Regions from separate parts of the Dokdonella soli genome, predicted to be linked through region 2. Evidence: riboswitches for the same ligand, from Rfam matches in the RefSeq annotation. Region 2 holds a riboswitch; each other region holds the start of a gene.
What was found. Region 2 has a riboswitch for cobalamin ahead of ABD002_RS14900 (ribonucleoside-diphosphate reductase subunit alpha). Riboswitches for the same ligand answer to the same signal wherever they lie in the genome.
Positions count from the first base shown of each region.

Region 1: another riboswitch for cobalamin. It lies ahead of ABD002_RS13605 (TonB-dependent receptor domain-containing protein); the one in region 2 lies ahead of ABD002_RS14900 (ribonucleoside-diphosphate reductase subunit alpha).
Region 3: another riboswitch for cobalamin. It lies ahead of metE (5-methyltetrahydropteroyltriglutamate--homocysteine S-methyltransferase); the one in region 2 lies ahead of ABD002_RS14900 (ribonucleoside-diphosphate reductase subunit alpha).

Region 1 covers NZ_BAAAEU010000023.1:91,420-96,833, reverse strand. The annotation lists gene ABD002_RS13610 (DUF1631 family protein) at 1-758, opposite strand, end outside; gene ABD002_RS13605 (TonB-dependent receptor domain-containing protein) at 1,023-2,846, opposite strand; cobalamin riboswitch at 3,000-3,299, opposite strand; gene ABD002_RS13600 (CPXCG motif-containing cysteine-rich protein) at 3,331-3,519, opposite strand; gene hemW (radical SAM family heme chaperone HemW) at 3,571-4,743, opposite strand; gene rdgB (RdgB/HAM1 family non-canonical purine NTP pyrophosphatase) at 4,873-5,414, opposite strand, start outside.
Region 2 covers NZ_BAAAEU010000024.1:200,105-205,518, reverse strand. The annotation lists gene ABD002_RS14920 (hypothetical protein) at 1-193, opposite strand, end outside; gene ABD002_RS14915 (MBL fold metallo-hydrolase) at 357-1,235, shown strand; gene ABD002_RS19745 (YeeE/YedE family protein) at 1,232-2,089, shown strand; cobalamin riboswitch at 2,108-2,326, shown strand; gene ABD002_RS14900 (ribonucleoside-diphosphate reductase subunit alpha) at 2,650-4,971, shown strand; gene ABD002_RS14895 (ribonucleotide-diphosphate reductase subunit beta) at 5,108-5,414, shown strand, end outside.
Region 3 covers NZ_BAAAEU010000024.1:3,646-9,059, forward strand. The annotation lists gene ABD002_RS14040 (S8 family serine peptidase) at 1-1,997, opposite strand, end outside; cobalamin riboswitch at 2,577-2,812, shown strand; gene metE (5-methyltetrahydropteroyltriglutamate--homocysteine S-methyltransferase) at 3,028-5,319, shown strand.

The DNA of each region.
Region 1 (5,414 bases), on a different contig from region 2:
AGCGTCTTGAACAGCTCCTGGTCACCGCCGTCGTGCACAGGCGCCGCTTCGGGCGGATCACGCGGAAGCACCGGCTCCAGCGCGGCCTGCTCGGCGAGTGCCTCGCGCGCGGAGTCGCCGCGCCGATAGCCGGCCGGCATCTGCAGGTTGGGCAGCACGCGTTGCGCGACGAGGTAGGCGTTCACGCTCTCGTAGAATGGCGCGATCGGCAGCATCGCCAGGCGGTCGAATTGCCGATAGGCGAGCACGCGATGCTCGGTGTCCAGATCGAGCGGCTGCATCGCGCAGCGGAATGCGGCGGCGAGTTGCGCCGGACCCAACGGCATCGTGTCGTGCGGCCAGGCCGGCGTACCGGCCAGCACGCCGAGACGATGCGCGAGCGCATAGAGCACCTGACTGTTGCGGATTTCCGACTTGCCGATGATCTCCTGCAGCGCAAGATCCTCCTCGAGTACCGCGGCATCGATCAGTTCGAGCGGCATGGAGGGATCGGCCGTATCCGGCGCAGGTGGCGGCTTCGGCGCACCGCGGATGCGCGTGAATATCGATTCCACGTGCTGCAGGAAGCGCGGCGCTACATCGGCGCGGCCGTGCCGGACCTCGCGAAGACCCTCGAAGCGCTTCTGCTGCTGCGCACTGCTGCTGGAGCGTTCGGCCAGCTTGAACAGCGCGTGTTCGGTTTCGTCGAGCGTGCGCAGGATCGCGCTTTCGAAGTGCGTGAACGTGAGCTCCAGCAGTCCGTCCAGCAACCCGCGCACGCGGGGTGGCAAATCCGTCCGCCGCGCGAGCGACGCGGAGGGCTCGCCCTCATTTGGGCGACCCGGCCTGTCCTGCGCTGGCCTGCGTATCGTCATGCGGCCGGACGTGCTCTCGTACGCTGCGGGTGTGTCGCTGCTGCGCTTGCCCCAATGCGCCGCGATCAGTTGCGCGCGCTCCCCTGTTTCCCCGTCGACCGCCGCTCGTGCGGTCGACGGAGACGATTCTTGCACGTCGTCCAGCGGGCGAACAGAGGCTGCGCAGCGCTACGGCTGCCAGACGATGTCCAGGAAGCCGGAACGCCCCGGCGTGTTGTAGCCGTGGACCAATTCGTAGTTGCGGTCGGCGAGGTTCTCCAGACGTGCGCTCAGGCTCCAGGCTGGGCTCAGCGTGTAGCGCGCGCGCAAGTTCACGATCGCATAAGCCGGCAACTCGACGCCGCCGATATCGTGGCGCCTGCCCGCGTAGACGAGTTCGGCTCCGGCTGTGAAGCGCTCGCCGAAGCTGCGTTCGACGGTGCCGGATACCTTCTGTTTGGCGCGGCGCAGCAATGGCGTGTCGGTGTCCGCGTTGCGCGCGTCCTCCCAGGTGTACGCGGCGCGCGCAGACCACGCCCCCGCGTTGACTCGGTAGCTCAGCTCGGCGCCGTCGAGCTTCGCGTTCGCGATGTTCTCGGCGCGGTTCTGAGGACCGGTGAAGCTGATCAGGTCATGCACGCGCGTCGAATAGAGGTTCGCCTTGAAGCGCTGATTCGCCGTCGGCGAGAACTCGAGGCCGAGTTCGGCGCTGTGCGAGCGCTCCGGAGCGAGGTTCGGATTGCCGGCGAAATAGCCGCCATAGCCGGGATCGTACAGCTCGTTCATGGTCGGACTGCGGAAGCCCTGGCCGAAGCTCGCATACGCGCGCAGCCGTTCGTTGACGCGCCAGCCCAGCGCCAGCGAGCCGGTGGTCGCGCCGCCGAATTGGCTGTTGTCGTCGTGGCGGGCCGAGAGCTCGCTGTCGAACGCGCCGAACGCTGCGCGCCAGCCACCGAACAGCGCGCGGTTGTCGCGACTGTCGCGATAGCGCGGCGTGTTGCTGGAGGTGTCGCGTGTCTCACCCTTTTCGTGGACGAGGTCGAGGCCGGCGATCAGGCGCTGGTTCTCGTCTAGGCGGATCTCGTTCTGCCAGAGCAGGCTGCTGCGTCGGGTCAGGTACAGCGTCGAAAACGCCGGCGTGTTGAGGTCCTCGCGCGCGTTGCCGAGTGCGAGACGATGGCTCCAGTTCGCGCCAAGCTCACCTTCGAGATTGAGGCCGGCGGTCTGCTCGATCACGTTCGAGTAACCTTGGTCGAACTGCACCTGGCCCTGGCTGCGGTACAGCGTGGCCGACAGCAGCTGGCTGCCGAGCGTGTAGGCGCCGCGCGCGGCGAGGTTCGTGTTGCGGTAGCCATCGTCGTCCCCGTCGTACGGGCAGTACGGATCGTTCGGTCCGTTGCAGATGCCGGGATTGGTCGGGGAGAAGCCGCCGACATGACGCGCGCCGACCTGCACGCTGTAGCCGTTCGCGCCGTCCCAGTGGCCGATGCCCGCGCTGCCCTCGGCATCACGGTAGCTGCCATAGCCGAGCGCGACGCGCGGACCCTCGAGCTTGCGCGTGAAGATCTGGATCACGCCGCCGATCGCGTCCGAACCCCAGTAGCTCGCGCGCGGGCCGCGTACGATCTCGATGCGCTCGACCGCGTCCAGCGGCAACTGCTCGAACGCGAACGCGCCGGTGGTCGCCGCTGCGGTGCGCACGCCGTCGATCAGCACCAGCACCTGGTTCGAGTTCGTGCCGCGCAGGAACAGCGAGGTCTGCTGGCCCGGGCCGCCGGTGCGGTACAGATCGATTCCGGCTTCGAGGCGCATCAGGTCAAGCACGTCGCGTGCGACGCTAGTGTCGATGTCCTGGCGAGTGATCACGCTGACGTCGGCGAGCGTCTGGTCGACGGTTTCCGCCACGCGCGAGGCGGTGACCTGCACGGTCGGCTGCAGGTCGACCTCGTCGGCGTGTGCGGCGCCGCCGAGCGCGGCCGAGACCGCGATGAACAAAACGGAATAACGGAACATTTCATACCCTCCTGTCGCACACCCGCGTGGCCAGGGCGTCGGAGGAGGGTCGTGCAAAGGACGGCGGGCGCCCTTGCCCGCCCGTTGCCCGCCGCAACGCCTGGAGCTGATTCGCCGATTCGCTGTCCTGGCTCGTGGAGCCGACTCGAGTGCGATCGGTGAAAGCCTCAGGCCGGTCTCCGGGCTTGCAAGCGATGCGCCTGGTGAAAAGTGCGGTCGCGGACGACCACCTTCTTTTCGCGCTCGGGGATGAGCGCAAAACCACCATTACATCGGCCGAATCGCCTTCCCGCCGCTTCTGCGGCAGTGGCAACTGATCCGGTTCGGCTTGCTTACCGTTGCGGGGGCAGCGCCGGTCTTGAATCGGATTCGTTGATCGAACCCGCATTCGCACCGGCTTCCCGTTTCACCCCGCGCGACAACGCGCGGGACACCTGTGGCGGCGCGCAGTGTAGGGGCGGGGGCGGGGCGCCGCAAGCGAAGCTCAATCGCGATCAGTCGCGGTATCGACGCCGAGCAGCTCGCCGTCGTCATCGACCCGCAGCGTTACTTCGATCGGCCGGCAGCACACGGCGCAGTCCTCGATGTAGCGCTGCGAGCCGGCCGAGAGGTCGACGGTCGTGACGAAACTCTCGCCGCAATAGGGGCACGTCAGCGTGATCGATTCGAGCATGGCGGTCGAGTGCCGATGGGTGACGACGGGCTTCTTCTGCTCCCGATTCCCTCAGCCGTTCTCCGGCAGGAACAGCTCGATCACGTCGTTGAGCCAGCGGCGGCCGAGTTCGGTGGGAATGATGCGCGCCGGATCGCGTTCCAGCCAGCCGCGTTCGCGCGCGACGCGCAGGCCGTCGTCGAGCGCGTCCATCGCGAGGCCCGTGCGTTCCGCAAACAGCGGACTCGCGACGCCGTCGTTGAGGCGCAGCGCGTTCATCATGAATTCGAACGGCAGGTCCGCGCGCGCCACATCGGTGTTCGTACCGAACGCTTCATCGCGTTCGGCGCGTTCGAGATAGCTGCGCGGCAGCTTCACCTTCGTCGTGCGCGCGATGCGTCCGCTCGCTGCATCGCTGAACTTGCCGTGCGCGCCGGCGCCGATGCCGAGGTAGTCGCCGAATGTCCAGTAGTTGAGGTTGTGCGCCGAGCGCCGATCGTCGCGTGCATACGCGGAGACCTCATATTGCGCGTAGCCGGCCTCGGCAAGGCGCTGCTGACAGGCTTCCTGCATGTCCCAGGCGCTGTCCGCGTCCGGCAGCGGCGGCGGTTTCGCGGCGAACAGCGTGTTCGGTTCCAGCGTGAGTTGATAGTGCGAGATATGCGCGGGAAGCAGCGCGAGCGCGCGTTCGATGTCGGCGAGCGCGCCGTCGAGCGTCTGTTCCGGCAGCGCGTACATCAGGTCGAGATTGAAGTTCGCGTAGCCCGCATCCTGCGCTTCCCTGATCGCACGTTCCGCGTCGGCGGCGGAGTGGATGCGACCGAGCCGGCGCAGCTTGGCATCGTCGAAGCTCTGCACGCCGAAGCTGAGTCGCGAAACGCCGGCCTTGAGGTAGCCGTCGAAACGGCCATGCTCGACCGTGCCGGGATTGGTCTCCAGCGTGACCTCGATGCCGCGTGGCAGATCGATGCGCGCGGCGACGCCGTCGAGAATGCGCGCGATCGCGTCGGGTGCGAACAGGCTCGGCGTGCCGCCCCCGAAAAAGATGCTGCGCAGCGGCCGGCCCATGATCGCTTCGCCCAAGCCGCGCAGATCGCGGTCGAGATCGGCGAGCAGCGCGTCGACATACGCATCGACCGGTAGCGCGCCGTTCTGCGCATGCGAGTTGAAGTCGCAGTACGGGCATTTCTTCACGCACCACGGAATATGGATGTACAGCGACAGCGGTGGTGTGACGAGTGACATGACGTGATTGTAGGCGTTGGCGGCGGGTGGGGCGTCCAGGATCGTGACGTGACCGTAGGAGCGGCTTCAGCCGCGATGCTTTTCTGGTGCGTTCGATCAGAACGAAGAGCATCGCGGCTGAAGCCGCTCCTACGAGGAGGGGGCGGCGTGGGCGATCAGCTCGCGCAACCGCGCCAGCGCCTGTCCGCGATGGCTGACGCGGTTCTTGGTGGCGGCATCAAATTCCGCCGCGCCGGCGCCCAGTGCAGGATCGAAGAACACCGGGTCGTAGCCGAATCCGTTGCTGCCGCGCGGCGCGGCGAGGATGCGGCCATGCCAGTGGCCTTCCGCGATCAGCGGCGCCGGATCGTCGGCGTTGCGCAGCAGCACGATCGCGCAGTGGAAATGTGCGGTGCGCCCCGATTCGGGCACATCGTGCAAGGCATCGAGCAGCTTCGCGATGTTCGCCGCGGCGTCGCCGTGGCCGCCGGCGTAGCGCGCCGAGTACAGGCCGGGTGCGCCATTCAACGCGTCGACGCACAGGCCTGAATCGTCGCCGAGTGCGGGCAGGCCGGATGCGCGCGTGGCATGACGCGCCTTGATCAGAGCGTTCTCGATGAAGGTCGAGCCGGTCTCGTCGGCATCGTCGATGCCCAATTCCGGTTGCGCGACCAGCTCGATGTCGAGACCGG
Region 2 (5,414 bases):
GCGGATGGCAATGCTCGTGGCATCGCGGGTCCGCCGCGCCTTGCTCGTGACAGGTCGGCTTCGACACGGCCACCGTCGCCCCGGATTGCTCCAGCGGACACATGTATCCGGCCATGGCCAACTGCTGGAACAGCAGGCCGAGCAGCGCGATCAGCGCAATCAGGCGGCGATGGCGGCGGCGTCGAAAAAGCATTGCGACGGTGTCAGGAGGATTGCCGACAGGACCAGGAAACGTGGCACGAGCTTACGCCCAATTGGGCCGTCCGCGTGCTGCGACGATGACCCATCCCTCCGCAGCAGGGGGCGTATAGAATCCCCTCCGTCCAGATGACGGTCGCATCCGAGGCGCGCATTTCATGCCATCACGGCCATGGGTGGAAACGTTCTTCCACAAGGACACCGGCACCTTCACCCATGTCGTATGGGAGGGCGAGGGCGGGGCCGCGGCCATCGTGGATCCGGTGCTCGATTACGATGCGGCAGCGGCGCGCACGTCGACCGCGTCCGCCGACGCGGTGCTCGCGTTCGTGCGCGACCACCGCCTGCGCGTGGAATGGATCCTCGAAACGCATGCGCACGCGGACCATCTGAGCGCCGGCGGCCATCTGCATGACGTGCTCGGGGCGCCGCTGGCGATTGGCCGCGGCATCGCTGCGGTCCAGGCGCACTTCAAGCCGCTGTTCGGCTTGGGCGAGGACTTCGTCCCCGATGGCCGCCAGTTCGACCGCCTGTTCGACGACGACGAGCGCTTCCGCATCGGCGGCCTGGAGGCGCGCGTCCTCGCCACGCCCGGCCACACCGGCGACAGCCTGACCTATCTTGTCGGCGATGCAGCGTTTGTCGGCGACACCCTGTTCGCGCCGGACGTCGGCACCGCACGTTGCGACTTCCCGGGTGGCGATGCCGCGCGGCTGCATGCCTCGATCCAGACGATCCTGGCGCTGCCAGCGGACACGCGTATCTTCCTCTGCCACGACTATCCGCCGGCCGGACGTGCGCCGATGGCGGAGACGTCGATCGCCGCCGAGGTGCGGGACAACCTGCATGTCGGTCGCGGCATCACTGCAGCCGAGTTCGTGGCGATGCGCGGTGCGCGCGACGCCAACCTGACGGTACCACGACTGCTCCTGCCGGCGTTGCAGGTCAACATCCGCGGCGGGCGCCTGCCGCCGCCGGACACCAACGGCATCGTCTGGTTGAAGTTGCCGCTTAACCAGCTGGGAGGCATGGCATGAACGCCCGGATGAGCGGATGGGTCGGCGGTGTGCTGATCGGCATGGCCGCCGCTTTGCTGCTGTGGCTGAACGGCCGCATCGCGGGCATCAGCGGCATCGTCAACGCCGTGACCGGGGCCGCGTCGTCGGATCGTGGCTGGCGTGTTGCGTTCCTGCTCGGCTTGATGCTTGCGGGCGGGGGGACGATGCGCTGGTTCGCCGTGGGTGAGCCACATCGGCAAGGTTATCCGGTGATCCTGCTCGTCGTGGGTGGATTGCTCGTCGGCTTCGGCACGCGCATGGGCAGCGGTTGCACCAGCGGTCATGGCGTGTGTGGCCTGGGCAGGTTGTCGCTGCGCTCGTTGGCCCGCGGCGCTGACCTTCATGGCCGCCGCGATGGCGACGGTGTTCGTGATGCGCCATTGGCCGGGATGGTCGGCATGAATGCGCGCTGGTTCGCGGCTCTTTTTTCAGGAGCCTTGTTCGGGGTCGGCCTGGCGATCTCGGGCATGACTGATCCGCGCGTCGTGCAAGGCTTCCTGGATATCTTCGGCCAGTTCGACCCAACCCTGATCCTGGTGCTTGGCGCTGCTGTCGGCGTTACCGTGATCGCGTTCCGCTGGATTCTTCGCTTGCCCAAACCGCGTTTCGCGCCCGGGTTCGAATTGCCTGCGACGCAGCGGATCGATCGCCGTCTGATTGTGGGCGCGGGAATATTCGGCATCGGCTGGGGACTGGTCGGCTACTGCCCGGGTCCTGCGCTGGTCGGCCTGGCGGGTGGGGTGCATGAAGTGCTCTGGTTCGTGCCGGCGATGCTGGTGGGGGCCGTCGCCTGCCGACTCATGGAAACTCGTGTGCGGCAAGAAACCGATTGAACTTCCGGTCACGAGGGCATATCTTGTGGTCGTCGATGGCGCCCAGCACAACATCTGGGTTGGGGGTCACAAAACCTCCGAGGGAATCCGGTGCGAATCCGGAGCTGCCCCGCAGCGGTGATCGGGAGCGAACGACGCATCAGGCACTGAGCTTCGGCTTGGGAAGCGGCGTCCAGTAGGTGAGGCAAACGCCTCGCGCCCGAGAGTCCGAATACCCGCCGCGACCGTTCCGCCGCAATGCGGAGCGTCTGGCTCGAAGGCCCTCGCGGGAGGGGCAGGCCGAAAGTCGTCGCGCCTCCGTCCGGAGCCCGCGTCCCTTTCGACTGGCGTCATCCGCAGGTTCTTCTTTCGCTCGCGGGAGCGAAGGCCGGCGGATCGCGGGCCCAAGTCTCATTCCGTGCGTCGCCGTGCCTTTACTTCTGCGGGTCCGCTGCTCGCGAAGGAGAGAACGCATGTCCACGTCCGAAGTTGTCGCCGAGTCCGCCGCATCTCCCGCCGCCGCCGTCCCGCCGAATCAACCGGGTTTCCGCCTGACCGCGCCGCACGCGGGCCCGATCGCGATGCAGGTGACCAAGCGCTCGGGCGCGAAGGAACCGGTCGACCTCAACAAGATCGTGCGCGCGGTCACGCGCTGCTGCGAGGGGCTCGCGGATGTCGAGCCGATGCGCGTCGCGCTGAAGACGATCGCCGGCCTGTACGACGGTGCGACCACGCGCGAACTGGATGAACTCTCGATCCGCACCGCGGCCTCGTTCATCGCCGAGGAGCCCGAATACTCGAAGGTCGCCGCGCGCCTGCTTGCCGGCTACATCGACAAGGAAGTGCAGGGGCTCGGCGTGTATTCGTTCTCGCAATCGATCCGACTCGGTTTCGATGCGGGTCTGATCAACGAGCGCGTGCTCGCGTTCGTCGAGGCGAATGCGCGCAAGCTCAACGACGCGATCGATCCGCGCCACACGCTGCGCTTCGAATACTTCGGCCTACGCACCTTGTACGACCGCTACCTGCTCAAGCATCCGACTCAGCGTCAGGTCATCGAGTCGCCGCAGCAGTTCTGGCTGCGCGTCGCCTGCGCGCTCAGCGAGAGCGCGGGCGACGCCATCGAGCTGTACCAGCTGTTCGCCGGTCTCGACTACGTGCCGAGTTCGCCGACGCTGTTCAATTCCGGCACGCGCCACGAACAGTTGTCGAGCTGCTTCCTGCTCGATTCGCCTGAGGATTCGCTGGAGGCGATCTATGGCAAGTACCGCGACGTCGCGCTGCTGTCGAAGTTCTCGGGCGGCATCGGTCTCGCCTGGCATCGCGTGCGTTCGGAAGGCTCGCTGATCCGCTCGACCAATGGCTTGAGCAACGGCATCGTGCCGTGGCTGAAGACGCTCGATTCCTCGGTCGCCGCGGTCAACCAGGGCGGCAAGCGCAAGGGCGCGGCCTGCGTGTACCTGGAATCCTGGCACGCCGATATCGAGGCGTTCCTCGAGCTGCGCGAAAACACCGGCGACGACGCGCGCCGCACGCATCATCTGAACATTGCGAACTGGGTCCCGGATCTGTTCATGCATCGCGTCGATACGGACGGGATGTGGTCGCTGTTCGATCCGAAGGACGTGCCGGATTTCCCGGACCGGTGGGGCGAGGCGTTCGAAAGCGCGTACGTGCAGGCCGAGGCGCAGGGGCTCGCGAAGAAGACCGTGAAGGCGCGTGACCTCTACGCACGCATGATGCGCACGCTGGCGCAGACCGGCAACGGCTGGATGACGTTCAAGGACGCCTGCAACCGCGCCGGCAACCAGACCGCGAAGCCGGGCAACGTGGTGCACCTGTCGAACCTGTGCACCGAGATCATCGAAGTCACGAACGACGGCGAAACCGCGGTCTGCAATCTCGGCTCGATCAATCTTTCGCGGCATCACGACGGTGTCGCGTTCGATTTCGACAAGCTCGCGCACACCGTGCAGGTCGCGGTGCGCCAGCTCGACCGCGTGATCGATCTGAATTTCTATCCGATCGACACCGCGCGCGCGTCGAACCTGCGCTGGCGTCCGGTCGGCCTCGGCCTGATGGGCTTGCAGGACGTGTTCTTCGCGTTGCGCCTGCCGTTCGACAGCGCAGCGGCGCGCGAACTGTCGGCGCGGATCTCCGAGGAGATCTACTACTGGGCGCTGCGCACGTCGCTCGACCTCGCGCGCGAGAAGGGCGCGCATCCGGCCTTCGCCGACACGCGCGCCGCGCGTGGCGAGTTGCAATTCGACGCCTGGAACGTCACCCCGCGCGACAGCGCGCGCTGGGATGTGCTGCGTGCGGAGATCCAGGCTCATGGCCTGCGCAACTCGCTGCTGATCGCGATCGCGCCAACGGCCACGATCGCCTCGATCGCCGGCTGCTACGAATGCATCGAACCGCAGGTGTCGAACCTGTTCAAGCGCGAGACCTTGTCCGGCGATTTCCTGCAGGTGAACCGCTACCTGGTCGATGAATTGAAACGGCTCGGCTTGTGGACCGCCGAGATCCGCGACGCGATCAAGCTCGCCGAAGGCTCGGTGCAGCCGATCGTGGCATTGCCGGACGAGCTCAAGACGATCTATCGCACGGTCTGGGAGACGCCGATGCGCGCACTGATCGACATGGCCGCCGAGCGCGGCGCATTCATCGACCAGAGCCAGTCGCTGAACCTGTTCATCGAGAATCCGAACATCGGCCAGCTGTCGAGCATGTACATGTACGCATGGAAGCAAGGACTGAAGACGACCTATTACCTGCGCTCGCGGCCGGCGACGCGGATCGCGAAGGCGACGGTGGGCGCGGGGCCGGCGAAGACCTATACCGATGCGGAAGCAGTGGTCTGTTCGCTGGAGAATCCGGAGATGTGCGAGGCCTGCCAGTAGAGAAAGCTCGTCATCCCGGCGAAAGCCGGGATCCAGCGTCTGCTCTTCATCGAAGAAACTGGATCCCGGCTTTCGCCGGGATGACGAGCCAGAAGGTTCAGTCGTTTCGCGTACTGCAAGAACTCAAGGAATGCCCATGTCCGTTCCATCAACGCGCCTCCTCGACCCCGGCTTCGACCTCACCCTGCGGCCGATGCGCTATCCGCAGTTCTACGAGATGTACCGCGCTGCGATCAAGAACACCTGGAGCGTCGAGGAGATCGATTTCCAGATCGACCTCGGCCATCTGGTCCAGCGCATGACGCCTGCCGATCGTCATCTGATCCAGCGTCTGGTCGCGTTCTTCGCGACCGGGGATTCGATCGTCGCGAACAACCTCGTGCTGAACCTCTACAGGCACATCAACGCGCCCGAGGCGCGCATGTACCTGTCGCGCCAGCTGT
Region 3 (5,414 bases), 200 kb from region 2:
ACCGCCCATGTGACCGAGTGATCCTGCGTGCTGCGGAACTTGCGCGTGAACGAACACGTTGTCGTGCTGGTCGGGCCCGTCGTGGAGACGGTGATGCAGGCATCCTTCTGCATGCTGGCAAGATTGAGCGCGCTGGGCCCGATGCTGCCGGGCTTTCCGGCATTGGCGGGATTGGCGTTCGAGAAGTTCAGACCCGTCTCGTTCATCACCAAACCGGCCCGGCTGGCGACATACGCCTGGATGCGTCCCGAGCCCCGATCGAAGAAATCGCTGAGCGTCGCGCCATCCGGTTTGGTCAAGCCTGCTTCCGTTGCAGTCATCATGAGCGCCGACTTCACCTCCATCGGTGTCCAGTCCGAATGCATGCCCATCAGCAGTGCGCCGGTACCGGCCGTATGCGGGGTCGCCATCGACGTGCCATCGTAGAAGTCGACGTTGTTGGCTCCGGCAGGCGTGCCGTCGTTCGCGACGGACGCCAGGACGGCCACGCCCGGCGCCTGCACATCCGGCTTGATGGCGTCGGTACCGACCGGACCAAGCAGGCTGAAGCTGGCTAGTTTGTCCGGCTGGGCCGGCAGGCGCGAATTGGCGGGGTAGCCGATATTCATGGCGGTACCCGGATGAGCTGCCGCGTAGACCTCAAGGGCGTTGCCCTGCCCGCTGCTCGTGGTAAACACCGGAATGGTCTGTGCAGCACCGCTGCTGATGTAGTCGTCGGTCGAATTGACCAGCAGTACCTGGACTGCACCCGCGGCCTTCGCATTCGCCGCCAGCGCATTCGTGCCGCAAGGGCCGCTCACGAAATGCAAGATGGCCATCTTGCCGGTGAACGTGCCTGATGGAAGCGCAGCGCAATCGTTGGCCGCACCGAAGTTCGGACTGACCGCCAGCACGGTCGCAATCGGCCCGCTTGGCTGGGTCGAGTTGGGGGCCGTGTTCATGCCGATTGGACCAGGTGCACCTGCACCCGAAACCGTCGCGGAGTAACCCAGGGGGCCACCCGTGTGGTTGCCCGCGGCAACCGTCGTGACCCATGGCTCCCAGTGATTTGCTGTTCCTGGGAGCGTTACCGGTGTGGTCTCGTTGTTGCCCGCCGCCGCCGCGACGAAAATGCCGGCATCGGTGGCTGAGAGGAATGCTTGCGAAACCGGATCATTCCAAGGATCGAGGCCGCCGCTGATCGAGTAGTTCAACACATCGACGATGCCGTCCTGGATCGCCTGGTTCGCCGCGGCGGCGAGCGCGGATGTGGAACCGTTTCTGTTGTAGAGGCCACGGTAGATCACCAGGTTGGCGTGCGGTGCGACACCCGACAGATGTGCTGTAAAGCTGCCGATGGTGGCGGAACGGCTGTTGCCGCCAGCGGTGCTGCCGGTGTGGCTGCCGTGGCCATCGAGCGGACTGTCCTCAACGGATTGAGCCGGCTCTTTGGGCTCCTGCACACCCAATTCGTCGTAGACGCCGATGACCTTGTCATTGCATCCGCCGGCCAGATTGATGCCCTGCACGCCGCATTGACCGATGTAGTGGCCAGAACCCAATGGGTTCTGGATGTGGTAGCCCTGATCGTCGACGGCTGCAAACGAGGGACTCTTGCTGTTGTAGCCGGTATCGATATTGCCGATGACGACACCGTCGCCTCGATAGCCCAGCAACGATTCGAAGCCGTTAGCGAACAGCGTGTCCTGCCCCGCCGGAGTTCCCCACCAGATCGAGGAGGCCCCGATGAAGCCCGGACCGACGTCGCTCGCCTGATGGACGATGTAGTCAGGCGTGACTGAAAGGACGTCGGGCAGCTTTTTCAGCTTCGCAACATCGCTTGCCGAAAGCCCGTCTATCACTGCAGCGTTCAGCGCATGCGCCATCGTCGATACCACGTTCGGCGTGCGGCCCAACGTCATCGCAATAGCACTCAAGTGGCTGGCCTGCCGGCCCTCGAGGTACTGCCGGTAGTTCGCCACCGCTGAATTGGCCGAATCGAGGTGCAGTCGGCCCAAGGCTCCGTTCGCCTTGTAGGGACCGACGGCCTGAACGGAGTTTGCCCCCGCCTGGCCCGCGAAATAGGTTGGTATCGTCTGCTCGACAAACCGCACGATGTAGCGATTCGGAACGGACTCCCGGGCAACTACAGTGGAGCTTCCGGAAGGCCCGTCGTCCGTGGAAGCCGATCCGGCGAACGCTGGCGCTACGGCCATCCCCGTACTACCAATGATTGTCGCGATTGCTGCTGCCAGCGGCCACTGCCGCGTGAAACGAACACCCATCACCGTGTCTCCTTCGATTGGCCCCAGATTCCGTCGAACCCGCCGACTCCCCCAGCGGCGCTGCACTACGAGACGTTGATTCATGCCTCTCCCCGTCTCGTGCCAGCTCATCGACCATTGCCACGCCCTACTACGGGGCAAGCGCCATCACGGCGGCGCCCCGTCACATTTAGTCAATGACGAATGAGCGACCCGGTTTTGAAATGGCCATCACTCAGGAGCCCTGTACTCGCTGGATTGCCGGGATTGGCTGGCGCCTTGCCGGAAGGGCCCGTCGACGCAGCGATGCTTGACGTCGTCCGATGCTGCGCGTACTTTTCCACGCGTCGATGGTTTCCATCGCTCTATCCGCATAGAGCGATGGAATTAAAAGGGAAGCCGGTGCGGCCGTCATGGGCCAATTCCGGCGCTGCCCCGCAGCGGTGTGTGGAAACGACCTTCGCCAGTAGCACTGGTCCCTAAGGACTGGGAAGCGGCGGACACTAGGCGAAGCGCTGATGCGCTTCACGTCCACGAGCCCGAAGACCTGCCTCGTCCAGGGAGAGATCCCTGTTTGACCTGGACCTTCCGTGGGGAAGCGGCCGGAGCTCTCGCACGATGCATTTCCATCGTGCGCGTACTCCCGCGCGCTCGCCACGCAGTTCCGGTTCGCCCGCGGGGGCGAAGGTCGCTGGCGTGACGAATCCCTTGTCTGTACTTGCAGGCGAGTCGACGCGCGGTTCCTTCGTTCCTCACTGCCACTGACGCATGAGGAATTGCATTCATGACTCTTGTTACCAATCTCGGCTTTCCGCGCATCGGCGCGAAGCGTGAGCTCAAACACGCACTCGAGGCCTACTGGCGCGGCGAAAGCTCGCCGCAGCAGCTGCAGGACATCGCGAAGGATCTGCGGCACCGACACTGGCGTATTCAACGTGAAGCCGGCGCAGACTCCGTGCCTTGCAACGACTTTTCTTTGTACGACCAGGTCCTCGACATGGCGTTTCTGTTCGACGCCATCCCCGACCGTTACCGGAAGCTTGCCGATCGCGATCCGCTAGAGGGTTATTTCGCGCTGGCACGCGGGGCGCAGAATGATGAATTCGATTTGCGCGCCCTCGAGATGACGAAGTGGTTCGACACCAACTACCACTACCTCGTTCCAGAGCTGCAGAGCACCCAGACCTTTCAACTTCGTGGCGACAAGCCGGTCGCCGAGTACCTGGAAGCGAAGGCGCTGGGCCTCGAAGCGCGTCCGGTGTTGCTGGGTCCCGTCAGTTTTCTAATGTTGGCGAAAACTGTCGATGGGAGCGATCGCCTGGCACTGTTGGATCGACTGCTGCCCGTCTACATAGAATTGCTCGGTCGACTCAAGGCCGCCGGCACCCAATGGGTGCAGATCGACGAACCCTGCCTCATCCTCGATCAGGATGCGGACGATCATGCGGCCTATCGCCGTGCTTACGCGGCATTCGCGAATGTGGATCGTCCCAAGCTTGTGCTGACGACTTATTTCGGCGCCCTCGGCGACAACCTCAACCTCGCTGTGGACCTGCCCGTCGACGGATTGCATGTCGACCTGGTTCGCGCGCCCGATCAATTGGATGCTGTACTCGACGCGTTGCCGGCAGAACGGACGTTGTCACTCGGTGTCGTCGACGGACGCAATATCTGGCGTACCGATCTCGATCGCGCGGTGCCGCTTGTACGCCGTGCGCATGATCGACTCGGCGGTGACCGCCTGCAGGTCGCGCCGTCTTGTTCACTCTTGCACGTGCCGGTCGATGCAACACTTGAGACGTCGCTTCCCTCCGACATCCAGTCCTGGCTTTCGTTCGCGCGACAGAAAGTCGAGGAAGTGCGCGCCATCGTCGACGCGCTGAACGGTCTCGTTTCCTCGGTGGATACGCTCGATGTTGCACGCGAACGGCGAGAGACGCGGAGCACCTCGAAAAGAGTCCACAAACCCCGTGTCGCGGAACGCGTGGCCTCTCTCGAAGCATCGTCCGCACGGCGTCGCTCCGCCTATCCGAAACGCCGAGTTCTGCAGGAAGAACGGATGCGGCTGCCGCTATTCCCGACCACGACGATTGGCTCGTTTCCGCAGACACATGAAGTGCGAGAGGCGCGCGCGAAGCACAAGTCCGGCAAGCTGTCGGATGCCGCCTATGACGCTTTCCTGGTGGCTGAGACGGAAAAGTGTGTGCGTTTCCAAGAGGAAATCGGCATCGACGTGCTCGTCCACGGCGAATTCGAGCGCAACGATATGGTTGAGTACTTCGGCGAGCAGCTCGATGGTTTTGCTTTTACGAAGAATGGCTGGGTACAGAGCTATGGATCGCGTTGCGTCAAGCCCCCCGTCATCTACGGCGATGTCGAGCGTCCGGCGCCAATGACGGTGCGCTGGTCGCAGTATGCGCAGTCGCTGACCGACAAGCCGATGAAGGGCATGCTGACCGGACCGGTGACGGTACTGCAGTGGTCATTCGTTCGCGATGACCAACCCCGAGCCGCCACCTGCCGGCAGATAGCACTGGCGCTGCGCGACGAAGTGATCGATCTTGAACGTGCGGGGATTCGCGTGATCCAGATCGACGAACCCGCGTTGCGCGAAGGTTTGCCATTGCGGCGAGCAGACTGGCAGGTCTATCTGGACTGGGCGGTGGAGTGCTTCCGTATCACAGCGTCGGGAGTTGCCGACGATACGCAGATCCACACGCACATGTGCTACTCCGAGTTCAACGACATCATTGACTCGGTCGCGGCGATGGATGCCGACGTGATCTCGATCGAGACCTCCCGCTCGCGCATGGAGCTGCTCGATGCCTTTGTGAAGTTTCGCTATCCCAACGAGATCGGGCCGGGCGTCTACGACATCCACTCACCGCGCGTGCCATCCGTGGACGAGATGACGGAGCTGCTGGAGAAAGCAGGCGCTGTGCTCTTCCCCGAGCAAGTGTGGGTCAACCCGGACTGTGGGCTGAAAACCCGCGGTTGGCCGGAGACGCGCACGACGCTCGCCGCGATGGTCGAAGCTGCGCGGCGGTTGCGATCTTCCGTAGAAAAAACAACCTGAGTCATGTCGAAGTGTCCGCTGCTCGCCTCGGTTGGGCAGCGGACATTTCCATCAGGTCGCTTGTCCCGCCACGCGACGGCGCACAGCGCGCATTT